DNA from 3 places in the Rhizobium sp. WW22 genome. Region 1 is predicted to be linked to each of the others. Evidence: riboswitches for the same ligand, from Rfam matches in the RefSeq annotation. Region 1 holds a riboswitch; each other region holds the start of a gene.
What was found. Region 1 has a riboswitch for cobalamin ahead of ACK83U_RS02505 (aromatic ring-hydroxylating oxygenase subunit alpha). Riboswitches for the same ligand answer to the same signal wherever they lie in the genome.
Positions count from the first base shown of each region.

Region 2: linked by a shared signal. The riboswitch ahead of cobU (bifunctional adenosylcobinamide kinase/adenosylcobinamide-phosphate guanylyltransferase) and the one ahead of ACK83U_RS02505 (aromatic ring-hydroxylating oxygenase subunit alpha) in region 1 are both predicted to bind cobalamin.
Region 3: linked by a shared signal. The riboswitch ahead of ACK83U_RS26600 (ABC transporter substrate-binding protein) and the one ahead of ACK83U_RS02505 (aromatic ring-hydroxylating oxygenase subunit alpha) in region 1 are both predicted to bind cobalamin.

Region 1 covers NZ_CP178198.1:497,960-501,233, reverse strand. The annotation lists gene ACK83U_RS02510 (hybrid-cluster NAD(P)-dependent oxidoreductase) at 1-887, opposite strand, end outside; gene ACK83U_RS02505 (aromatic ring-hydroxylating oxygenase subunit alpha) at 890-2,134, opposite strand; cobalamin riboswitch at 2,231-2,435, opposite strand; gene ACK83U_RS02500 (DUF6656 family protein) at 2,785-3,274, shown strand, end outside.
Region 2 covers NZ_CP178198.1:1,686,693-1,689,966, forward strand. The annotation lists gene cobW (cobalamin biosynthesis protein CobW) at 1-885, opposite strand, end outside; gene cobU (bifunctional adenosylcobinamide kinase/adenosylcobinamide-phosphate guanylyltransferase) at 891-1,415, opposite strand; cobalamin riboswitch at 1,556-1,955, opposite strand; gene ACK83U_RS08410 (chloride channel protein) at 2,136-3,274, shown strand, end outside.
Region 3 covers NZ_CP178199.1:1,639,126-1,642,399, reverse strand. The annotation lists gene ACK83U_RS26610 (hypothetical protein) at 1-264, opposite strand, end outside; gene ACK83U_RS26605 (GGDEF domain-containing protein) at 429-1,574, shown strand; cobalamin riboswitch at 1,656-1,912, shown strand; gene ACK83U_RS26600 (ABC transporter substrate-binding protein) at 2,077-3,093, shown strand; gene ACK83U_RS26595 (iron ABC transporter permease) at 3,097-3,274, shown strand, end outside.

The DNA of each region.
Region 1 (3,274 bases):
GTCTGGCCCGCCGCACAGGCCACATCCTTGCCCGCCATCGTGAAGCGGATCGTGGTTGCCGCCTCGCCGGAAGCATCGTCAGAGACTTCCGCAAGCGGTGTCGCCGCATTGGCCGGCTGGAAGCTTTCCTGATGGTAGCGTGACATGTCGAAGCCATGCGCTTCGAGCATCGAGCGCACGGCATCCATGAAGACTTCCGGGCCGCAGCAGAAGATGGTGCGATCCATGAAATCGGGCGCCAGCAGACCGATCTTCGCCTTGTCGATGCGGCCCTTCAGCCCCGACCAGAGATCGGTGCGGCCGCAGCCTTCGACGATGAAGCCGAGATCGAGGTTCGGCATGAAGCGGGCGAGATATTCGAGCTCGGAGCGGAAGATGATGTCCGTCGGGCTGCGCGAGCAATTGACGAAAGTAATGTCAGACAATGGTGCTATGTCCGACATATACCGCGTCATCGACATCATCGGCGTGATGCCGGAGCCGGCCGAGACGAAGAGATATTTCTCGCCCGGATGACGGATGTGGCTGAAATCGCCGAGCGGGCCGAAAGCCTTGATGCGCATGCCCGGCTTCAGGTTCTCGAACATCCAGCGCGTGCCGATGCTATCTTTCTGCGCCTTCACCGTCACGGCGACCGAGAAGGGCCGCGACGGCGTGGACGACAGGGTATAGGTGCGCATGACCGGCTCCGGAGCCGCCGGCAGCTCCAGCGTCACGAACTGGCCCGGCAGATAGCGGAACCAGTTGTCCTTATCGGACCCGAAGGTGAAGGTCATCACATCGGGCGCTTCGGGCGTGACTGAGAGACATTCGAGCAGATGCTGCCTGTCGCTCCAAGGCTGCATTTGGTCGAGATGGCGATGCGGAAGGGAGACGGCCATGTTCATGCTCAGGCAACCGCCGACAGCTTGGCCTGGTCGCCTTGCAGCCGGTTGATCATGAAAGTCGTGTACCATTCGACGAACTGCATGACGCCGCCTTCATGGATTTCCGAATAGGGACCGGGCTCATAGGCCGGCGAGCGGATGCCGAAGGCATTTTCCTCGACGATCCGGCGGTCCTGATCGTTGGTTTCGGTCCAGACGTGTGTCAGTTCCTCGAGATTGTAGTCGACGCCTTCGACCGCATCCTTGTGAACGAGCCACTTCGTGGTGACGGCCGTTTCCTCGGCGCTGATCGGCAGGACACGGAAGGAAATCGCGTGGTCGCCGAGCATGTGGTTCCACGTCGTCGGATAGTGGAAGAGCAGCATAGTGCCGATGCCGTTGATCGTCACGTCGGGCGAGAGCGGCCGCCTGACGGCATTCTGGCCGGACATGGTGTAGCTTTCGGCGCCTTCGATCAGCGGCATACGGGCAGTGCGGAACTGTCCGTCCGGCGAGATCTTGAATTCGCTTGGCAGGCCTGCGGCTTCGCAGCGCGCCCAGTGCTCGGTGATGACGGGATCGCTCATCGCGCCCTGCACGCCGGTAACCGTCGGAGCTTCCGGGAAGGTGCGGCACAGTTCGGGGTGATTGGCCGCACAGTGATAGCACTCGCGGTTGTTTTCCCAGACGAGCTTCCAGTTGCCCTTTTCGATAATGGTGCTCTGGAAGGCGACCTTGGCTTCGCTGATACGATGCGGGGCCATGTAGGGCTCGATCGTGGCGCGAACCGGTGCGAAATCGGGAGCGTTCTGCGCGAGGCAGATGAAAATGTAGCCGCCGACACTTTCGCAGTGAACCGGCTTCAGCGAATACTGGCTCTTGTCGAAATCCTCCGCCATCTGTCGGGCAAAGAGCAGCGAGCCGTCGAGTTCGTAGGTCCACTGGTGATACGGGCAGACGAGCTTTGCCGACGATCCGCGCTCGGTCGTGCAGACGCGCGAGCCGCGGTGACGGCAGCTATTGTGGAAGGCGCGGATGACCTGATCGCGGCCACGGACGATGACGACGGGATAATCACCGATCTGGACGGTGAAGTAATTGCCCGCACGCGGCACTTCGCAATCATGGCCGATGAACAGCCAGTCGCGATAGTAGATCGTCTCCATGTCGAGCTTGAAGTATTCCGGATCAGTGTAGAAGGGTTGCTCCAGGCTGAAACCCGTCCGGTGGTTCTTCAGTTGCCGCAGAACTTTGCTGCCGATATCCATTTGCCTATCCTTGCGCAATACCGGAAGACGAGCAGAGGACATGCAAGGCCGTTGGGAACGGCCGAAAGCAATCCCCCGACCGCCCGCCGCGGTCAGTAAACCATATGTGCCCAAGGCTGGTTTCCGGGCTCTGGAGCGGCCCTGTTGCCAGGACCCCATGGCACCTTCCCAGACCGATCGGCCCAGTGGCTTTATCCGCCATGCCTCACTCCACCACCGTTGCGGGGGCAGCGCCGGATTTTGACCGGCTTCCCAATTCTCCGTCTCCCTAGCAGACGGCACCTTGAGATTGATATCATCATAGCTCTCGGCCGCGTCTGCCGCTGCGCTGCAATGCGACATCGGCTTCGAATTTGACGACAGGTGAAACCGGACGATAGGACGGTTGCATGGTGTGAGAATATTGACAGGCAATTCAATTACTTGGGCGCTTGCATCGGAGATGGTCAAAGCATCGCATATCCATTCCGCCAATGACGCTTTATCCTGATTGCGACAGGTCAGCGAATGGCCGGCAATCAGGGGAACAATTGGGCGGCAGAAAGCGCCAACGGAGCCGCTATCGGGGCGCCTTCAATCCGGCACGATCAAGCTCGGCTCAAGCTCCGTGGTTCATCATGTCACCAAAGAGTTTTATAGCGAGATCCGGCATGGCCAAACTCAGATATTTCGACGCTGGGAAGCCCGCCGAGCCCGAACCGGCGCAGCCGGTATCGACGACGGGGTACACCGAATTCCTGCGCACCGGCCGTATCAACCGGAACAGGCCGCATTGGCTGGCGGAAGAGCGGGAATACCTCACCCACGAACAGGTGGCCGAACGCACGGCGCTGAAGCTCAGGGACGCCGGCGAGAAGACCCACGACCGGCTCAACAATTTCCATAGGTCCATCCGCTTCCCGAAGCTCATCTTTCATCACACGCTGAAGGACACGCCGCATCTCGGCTATTGCCACGTTACAGCGGCGCGGACGCAGTTCGCGCATTATGAGGACGTGAACTGGGCTTTCTATATCGCCAATTTCTTTGCCCGGATCGGCCAGGAAGCGAACTTCTTCGAAGACATCAGCCTCAAATATTCGCGGATGTATTTCGCTGTCGCGATCCATCCGGACAAGGAAGCCGAAGACAAGAAGCTGA
Region 2 (3,274 bases), 1.2 Mb from region 1:
GGGGACATCGACAAAGCCCTTGAGGCGCAGCACGTCATGCTCCGCAATCACGCCCTTCAGCGCATCGACGAAAGCCACCGGATCGGCGATCGGGCCAAGTTCGACGACGAAGCTGTCGAACTCGTCGTGATCGTGCGGCGTGCCGTCCTCATGCTCCAGCTCGTGATGGGATTTGCGGTTGACAATATCGTCTTCCGTGCCGATTCCGAGGCCGAGCAGGATGGCGGCCGGCACATCGCCGTTCTTCGCTTCGATGATCGTCGGCTTGCGGCTGGTGCGTGAGGCAACTTCGGCGCGGACACGGCCGAGACCGTCGATATCGATCAGGTCGGTCTTGTTGAGCACGATCAGATCTGCGCAGGTCAGTTGGTCTTCAAAAAGCTCCTCGATGGGGCTTTCGTGGTCGAGCGAATCATCCTCGACGCGGGCAGCCTCGACGGCGTCGTGGTCGTCGGCGAAACGGCCGGCGGCGACGGCGGCGCTATCGACGACGGTGATGACGCCGTCGACGGTGACGTGGGTGCGGATGTCGGGCCAGTTGAAGGCAGCGACCAGCGGCTGCGGCAGAGCAAGGCCTGACGTTTCGATGACGATGTGATCCGGGCGCGCATCGCGCTCTAGAAGCTTCGTCATCGTGGGGATGAAATCGTCGGCCACGGTGCAGCAGATGCAGCCATTGGTCAGCTCGATGATATCGTCTTCGGTGCAGTTCTCCGCGCCGCAGCCCTTCAGCACGTCGCCATCGACACCGAGATCGCCGAATTCGTTGATGATGAGCGCGATCTTCTTGCCGCCGGCATTCTGCAGGAGGTTGCGGATCATCGTCGTCTTGCCGGCTCCGAGGAAGCCGGTGATGACGGTGGCGGGAATCTTTTCCTGGTTCATATGCATCAACCCTTCATTTTCAGCGGCAGGCCCGCTGCGATAAAATAAACTTCGGCACTCGCCGCTGCGACCATTTGGTGCAGACGGCCGGCATGATCGCGAAACGCGCGCGCCATGCGATTTTCCGGCACGATTCCCAAGCCCACCTCGTTGGAGACGAGAACGAGCCTCGATCGTGCGGTCGGCAGAAAGGCGGTCAGGGCGGCAAATTCCGCCGCCATGTCACGCTCGGCCATCATCAAATTGGTGACCCATAGCGTCAGGCAGTCGACAAGCACGGCTCGCCCCTCGGCATCGATGGCGGCAAGCTGACCGACAAGATCGATCGGCTCCTCATGCGTCTGCCAGAGATCGCCGCGGTCGGCACGATGCTTTGCGATGCGCTCGCGCATCTCGTCATCCCATGCCTGCCCTGTCGCCACATAGTGACGTTCAAGACCCGTGTCCGAAACCAGGGATTCGGCAAACCTGGATTTGCCGGAACGCGCGCCCCCAAGGACGAAGACTGCTCGGGAAGTCGAAAACGACATACGCTATGCCCGCTCCCACGCGGAATCGAGGGTCTGCAGCACATCGCTGGAACCGGAAGACGGGCGCCTACACGCCGAAAACTCGTCTTGCGCCATGACAACCTCCGTGCTGGCAGCGGAACTTACGTCCCAGAACAGGCTCTGTGCCCGGCACGCATGGCAGGTCTCCTGGCTCGCGGATAAGGCGCCGCGACGGGGGCAGACCGAAACCGGTCGCCCCCAATCGTGCACAAGCGGGTCTTTCTCGCCTTCCCGGCAATGCATCATGAAAAGGCGGACGATTCGTAGAATAAGAGGCGTCCAGCCCCGGTTAATCATGATGCCACGCCAGTGGCTTTTTCGACTTGAGCCTGTCCCGCCCCGTTCGCCCCATGCGAACCATCAACAGAACAGGCTTCGAACCGAATGAAAGACCCTGACCGCTCTACAGTCGCGGGGTCGGCTGTGATGAGAACGCCCGGATTGGGTCCGTCCCTTCACATTCCCTTTTCATCCCATGCGGCAGATCGCCGCTCAGGAACCATTCGTTATGCCGGCAATGATTAGGCTTTCACTTACCTCAAGTCAATCAAGGGCATGGATGCGACCTGCGCCGTCCCGATTGCGAAATCGGCGGAAAATTCTCATGAAACCAGCGGCTTTTTTGCCGTATTTCTTTGATGTTAGGAGTTTATAGAGGGTAAGCTCTCACATTCGAGTAAAACGTATCGTCCGTTTCCCATGCTGCAGAAATTCCAACCGCGACGCCTCGGCGTCTTCTCGGCCCTATTCGATCTCGGTCGCTTCAGGGCATTGCTGCGCCGTGGCGAATTGGGACTTGTCTTCGCCGGAGCGCTGGTAGGCATAGTATCCGGCTGTGCGGTCACGGCGATGAGCTATATCTCGCGCAAACTTCACAGCGTCATCTATGGCATAACCGACTACGAACGCTTGAGTTCGGCGGCAATGGCAATTCGGGACAAATCGGTAGTGTTCATCGCACCGATCGCAGGTGGCATCATTCTCGGCATACTGCTCTACATATTGTCCCGCACACGCAAAAAGCCGATGGTCGACCCGATCGAAGCCAATGCGCTGCACGGCGGTCGCATGTCGCTCACCGACAGTATCATCGTTGCCGTGCAGAACCTGATCTCGAATGGATTCGGCGCCTCTGTCGGACTTGAGGCCGGCTACACGCAGATTGCCGCCGGCATCGCCTCCAAATTCGGCTACAAGATGCAGATGCGCCGCGCAGACCTGCGCATGCTCGTCGGCTGCGGCGCGGCCGGCGCCATCGCCGCTGCGTTCAACGCGCCGCTCACCGGCGCCTTCTACGCCTTCGAGCTGATCATCGGCAGCTATTCGATCGTGACGCTGACACCCGTCGTCGTTTCGGCGCTGATCTCGACCATGATCGCAAGATTGCTTGCCGGCGACGACTTTGCCATCGATATCGATCACTTCGGGGCGATCGTGCCGGCGGATTATCTTCCGGCCATCCTACTCGGCGCCTTCTGCGCCGGTATCGGCATCCTGATCATGCAGGGCGTCGCATGGGTCGAGGAACTGGCGCGCAAAAGCTCGATCGCGCCGCCTTTCCGCCCTGCGCTTGGCGGCTTGGTGGTGGGAACACTAGCGTTGATCTCGCCACAGGTTCTGTCTGCCGGCCACGGCGCCCTGCATCTTAACCTATCGGCCGATGTGACGCTGAGTGCACTTATCGGCGTCTTCATCCTGAAGTCCCTGGCATCAGCGGTCTCGATCGGCTCCGGCTTCAGAGGCGGTCTCTTCTTTGCGTCGCTGTTCATGGGTGCGCTGCTCGGTAAGATCTTCGCTTATTGCGCACCTTATTTCGATCACGCCACGCTGACGCCGGC
Region 3 (3,274 bases), on a different replicon from region 1:
AGGCAGCATCGCGGCGGACGCAATCCGGCATGCCTCGCATCCGGGTGCGTAGGCTTTCCCGTGCACCTTGCCGTCGGCATCCTTGTAGGTGATGCAAAGAACGGGCAGGGAGCCATCCGGAAGCCGGTACTGGGCAAGCTCGATCGGGGATATTTCGTCCGCGGTTGCGACGATCGGTTGATGGGCGAAGCCGACGAGCAACAGCGCAACGGCGCAAAGAATGCGCGCGCTCCACTGAAATGTTCGCGAAATCGTCTTCCGCATGCTTGTCCCCACCACCGCATTCGCGGATAAGGTTTCATTCATAGGGCAGGCGCATCACAAGCGCAATGCGTCAATTCGTGCCGCGATGCCGCCGCACTGCCGATCGATGAGAGGCATATAAACTATTTTTAGAGATCGCATGGTATCTCATAAGGACTTCGACCATGCCGCCGCAGCTCATCTATCGCGGCGCGTTGCGAAGACTGGGAATCGCCATGGAAGTCGAAACACATCTGATCTCGCTAATACGTGTCCTCGGCCAGGTGGCGATTATTGTCTATGCCTATTCCTGGGTCATCCGTATCGTCGAGCGCGGCGCTTTGAAATCCGTGGCCGTCGGGCTGTTGTTCGGGCTGGTCGGCATCCTGTCCATGGGCGATCCCATCCAATGGATGCCAGGTGTGATCCAGGATGGCCGGTCGATCCTCCTTGTCCTTACGCCAATCTATGGCGGCCTTTTGGGAACCATTGTCGCTGCGGCGATGATGGCGCTGTTTCGGTACATGGTGGGCGGCATGGGCGCGGTGGTCGGCGTAGCCGGCATCGTAATCGTTGCAATCGCGGGCTATGTACTCACTCTGCTGCCGCGGCAATGGACCGGCACGGGATGGCGGCGATCGGCTCTGTTCGGTCTGGCGACCTGTTCATCCATTGTGGTTGTTTTCCTTTTTCCGTGGACGGTTGCGCGCGCCCTTCTTATCTCGGCGACACTTCCGGTGACGATCGTCAATATCCTCGGCGTCATGCTGTTGTCGGATCTCTTGCAGCGGGAGCAATATCGCATTGGCATCCAGCGCGCGCTGGAGAACGAAGCGAGCCTCGATCCGCTGACAAGGCTTCCCAACCGCCGGGTGCTGCAGCGCGAAGGCGATCGATGCAGCAAGGAAGCGGGTATGCGGCGTATCCCCTTCTCGATCATCATGCTCGATATCGATCACTTCAAGAAGATCAACGATAGCTGGGGCCATTCCTTCGGTGACACCGTTCTGGCGCGGTTGGCCGATGTCATCAGGCAAACCGTCCGCAAGACTGATATTGCCGCCCGTTATGGCGGCGAGGAGATCGTCGTGCTGCTGCCCAACACCGATACGCGAGCCGCCGCTGCCGTCGCGGAGAAAATTCGCAAGGACATCGAGGACACGACCTTGATGTTCGAGCAGGAGGCCGTCCATGTCACGGTCAGCATCGGCATCGCCTGCTCCCTCGAACCGACGACAGATTTCAAACATGTGCTCGAGGCCGCCGACAAGGCGCTCTATCGGGCGAAGGCGGGCGGGAGAAATCGTGTGGAACTGGCAGAGGCCGCATAGGCCCGCCGCCTTTCCTTCCCATGGGCATGGCGTGCTCTGTCTCATTTCTATCCAAGCGTCCTTGACGGAACGGGGCAGTCCGGAATAACTGGACGTGACGGTTCCCCAAGGAAGACTCCGCGGGGATTAATAGGGAACACGGTGAGGATGACCCAAGCGGGACCTAGACCGTGGCTGCCCCCGCAACTGTAAGCGGATTGCCGATCATCCGGGAATGACCAGCCTGCTGGTTCCTTCCTGAGGCTTTGAGCCGCGCCACTGCAAGCATGCTTGCGGGAAGGCCGATGATAGTCAGATATCCGCAAGCCAGGAGACCTGCCGTCGATCACGATCCAATCAGCCGGGCGGGGATGCTCGGAAAGGACAGAGAATGATTGACCTGCGCCTTCGACATTATCCGACACCTATCGGCCTTGATTGGGATCTCCGCAGCCGGCGGCCGTCTTTCTCAGCGCGATCGCGCTGACGCCGCCCCGTTTCCTTAATCCTATCGAGACCTTTCATGCGCCATTTTTTGACGACCATTGCATTTGCACTTGGGCTGACCGGTTTTGCCGGCTCCGGTTTTGCCGCCACCCAATATCCTCTCACCATCGATAATTGCGGTCAGAAGGTCACTTTTGAAAAGGCTCCGGCCAAGATCGTTTCGATCGGCCAGGGCATGAGTGAAATCCTCTTTTCGCTCGGCCTTGCCGACAAGATTGCCGGAACGGCGGTCTGGGTCGGCCCGGTTCTGCCGCAATATGCCGAAGTCAACGGCAAGATCCCGCGGCTCGCCGATAACGATCCGAGCTTCGAATCCGTCGTTGGCAAGGCTCCGGATCTCGTCGCTGCCGAATTCGAATGGCATGTCGGCGCGCAGGGTTCCGTCGGCACACGCCAGCAATTTTCGGAACTCGGGATCAATACCTATGTTGCTCCGACCGATTGTGTCGCCAAGGTCAATACCGATGGCGGCGATGGTGTGCGCAAGGAGCTTTTCACGATGGATCTGGTCTATCACGAAATCGCCGAGCTCTCGCAGATCTTCGACGTTAGGGATCGCGGCGATGCCCTGATCGCGGATCTGAAAAAGCGCGAGGCGGATGCAGTCGCTTCGATTGCCGCTGCCAAGGCCAAGGATCTTCCGATCGTGTTCTGGTTCTCCAGCAAGGAGGTCAATGGCGATGCCTATATCGCCGGCAAGAACAGCGCGCCGGCCTATATCCTGAAGACGCTCGGCGCCAGAAACGTGGTGACGACGGAAGAAGAATGGCCGATGGTCGGGTGGGAAACCATTTCGCAGGCCAACCCGGCCGTGATCGTCATAGCCACCATGGACCGCCGCCGCTATGCGGCCGACGATCCGAAGGTCAAAGTCGATTTCCTCGAAAAAGATCCAGTCACCAGCCAGCTCGACGCCGTTAAGAACAAGCGTTTCGTCATGATGGATGCGCAGTCGATGAACCCGACCATCCGCACCATCGACGGCATTGAAGTATTGGCCAAGGGCATCAAGTCCTTCGGCCTGGCGCAGTAAGATATGGGTCTCGCCGCAAAACGCAGGGCATGGTGGGCGCTCTTGGCGCTCGCCATGGCTGCCGTCATTCTTCTGGCATTCATGATCAGCCTCGCCGTATCGATCGGCGAGATTTCGATCCCGCTGTCGACCACAGTAAAGGCCGTTTCGAACCGGTTGTTCGGAACGAGCTTCGAACTCA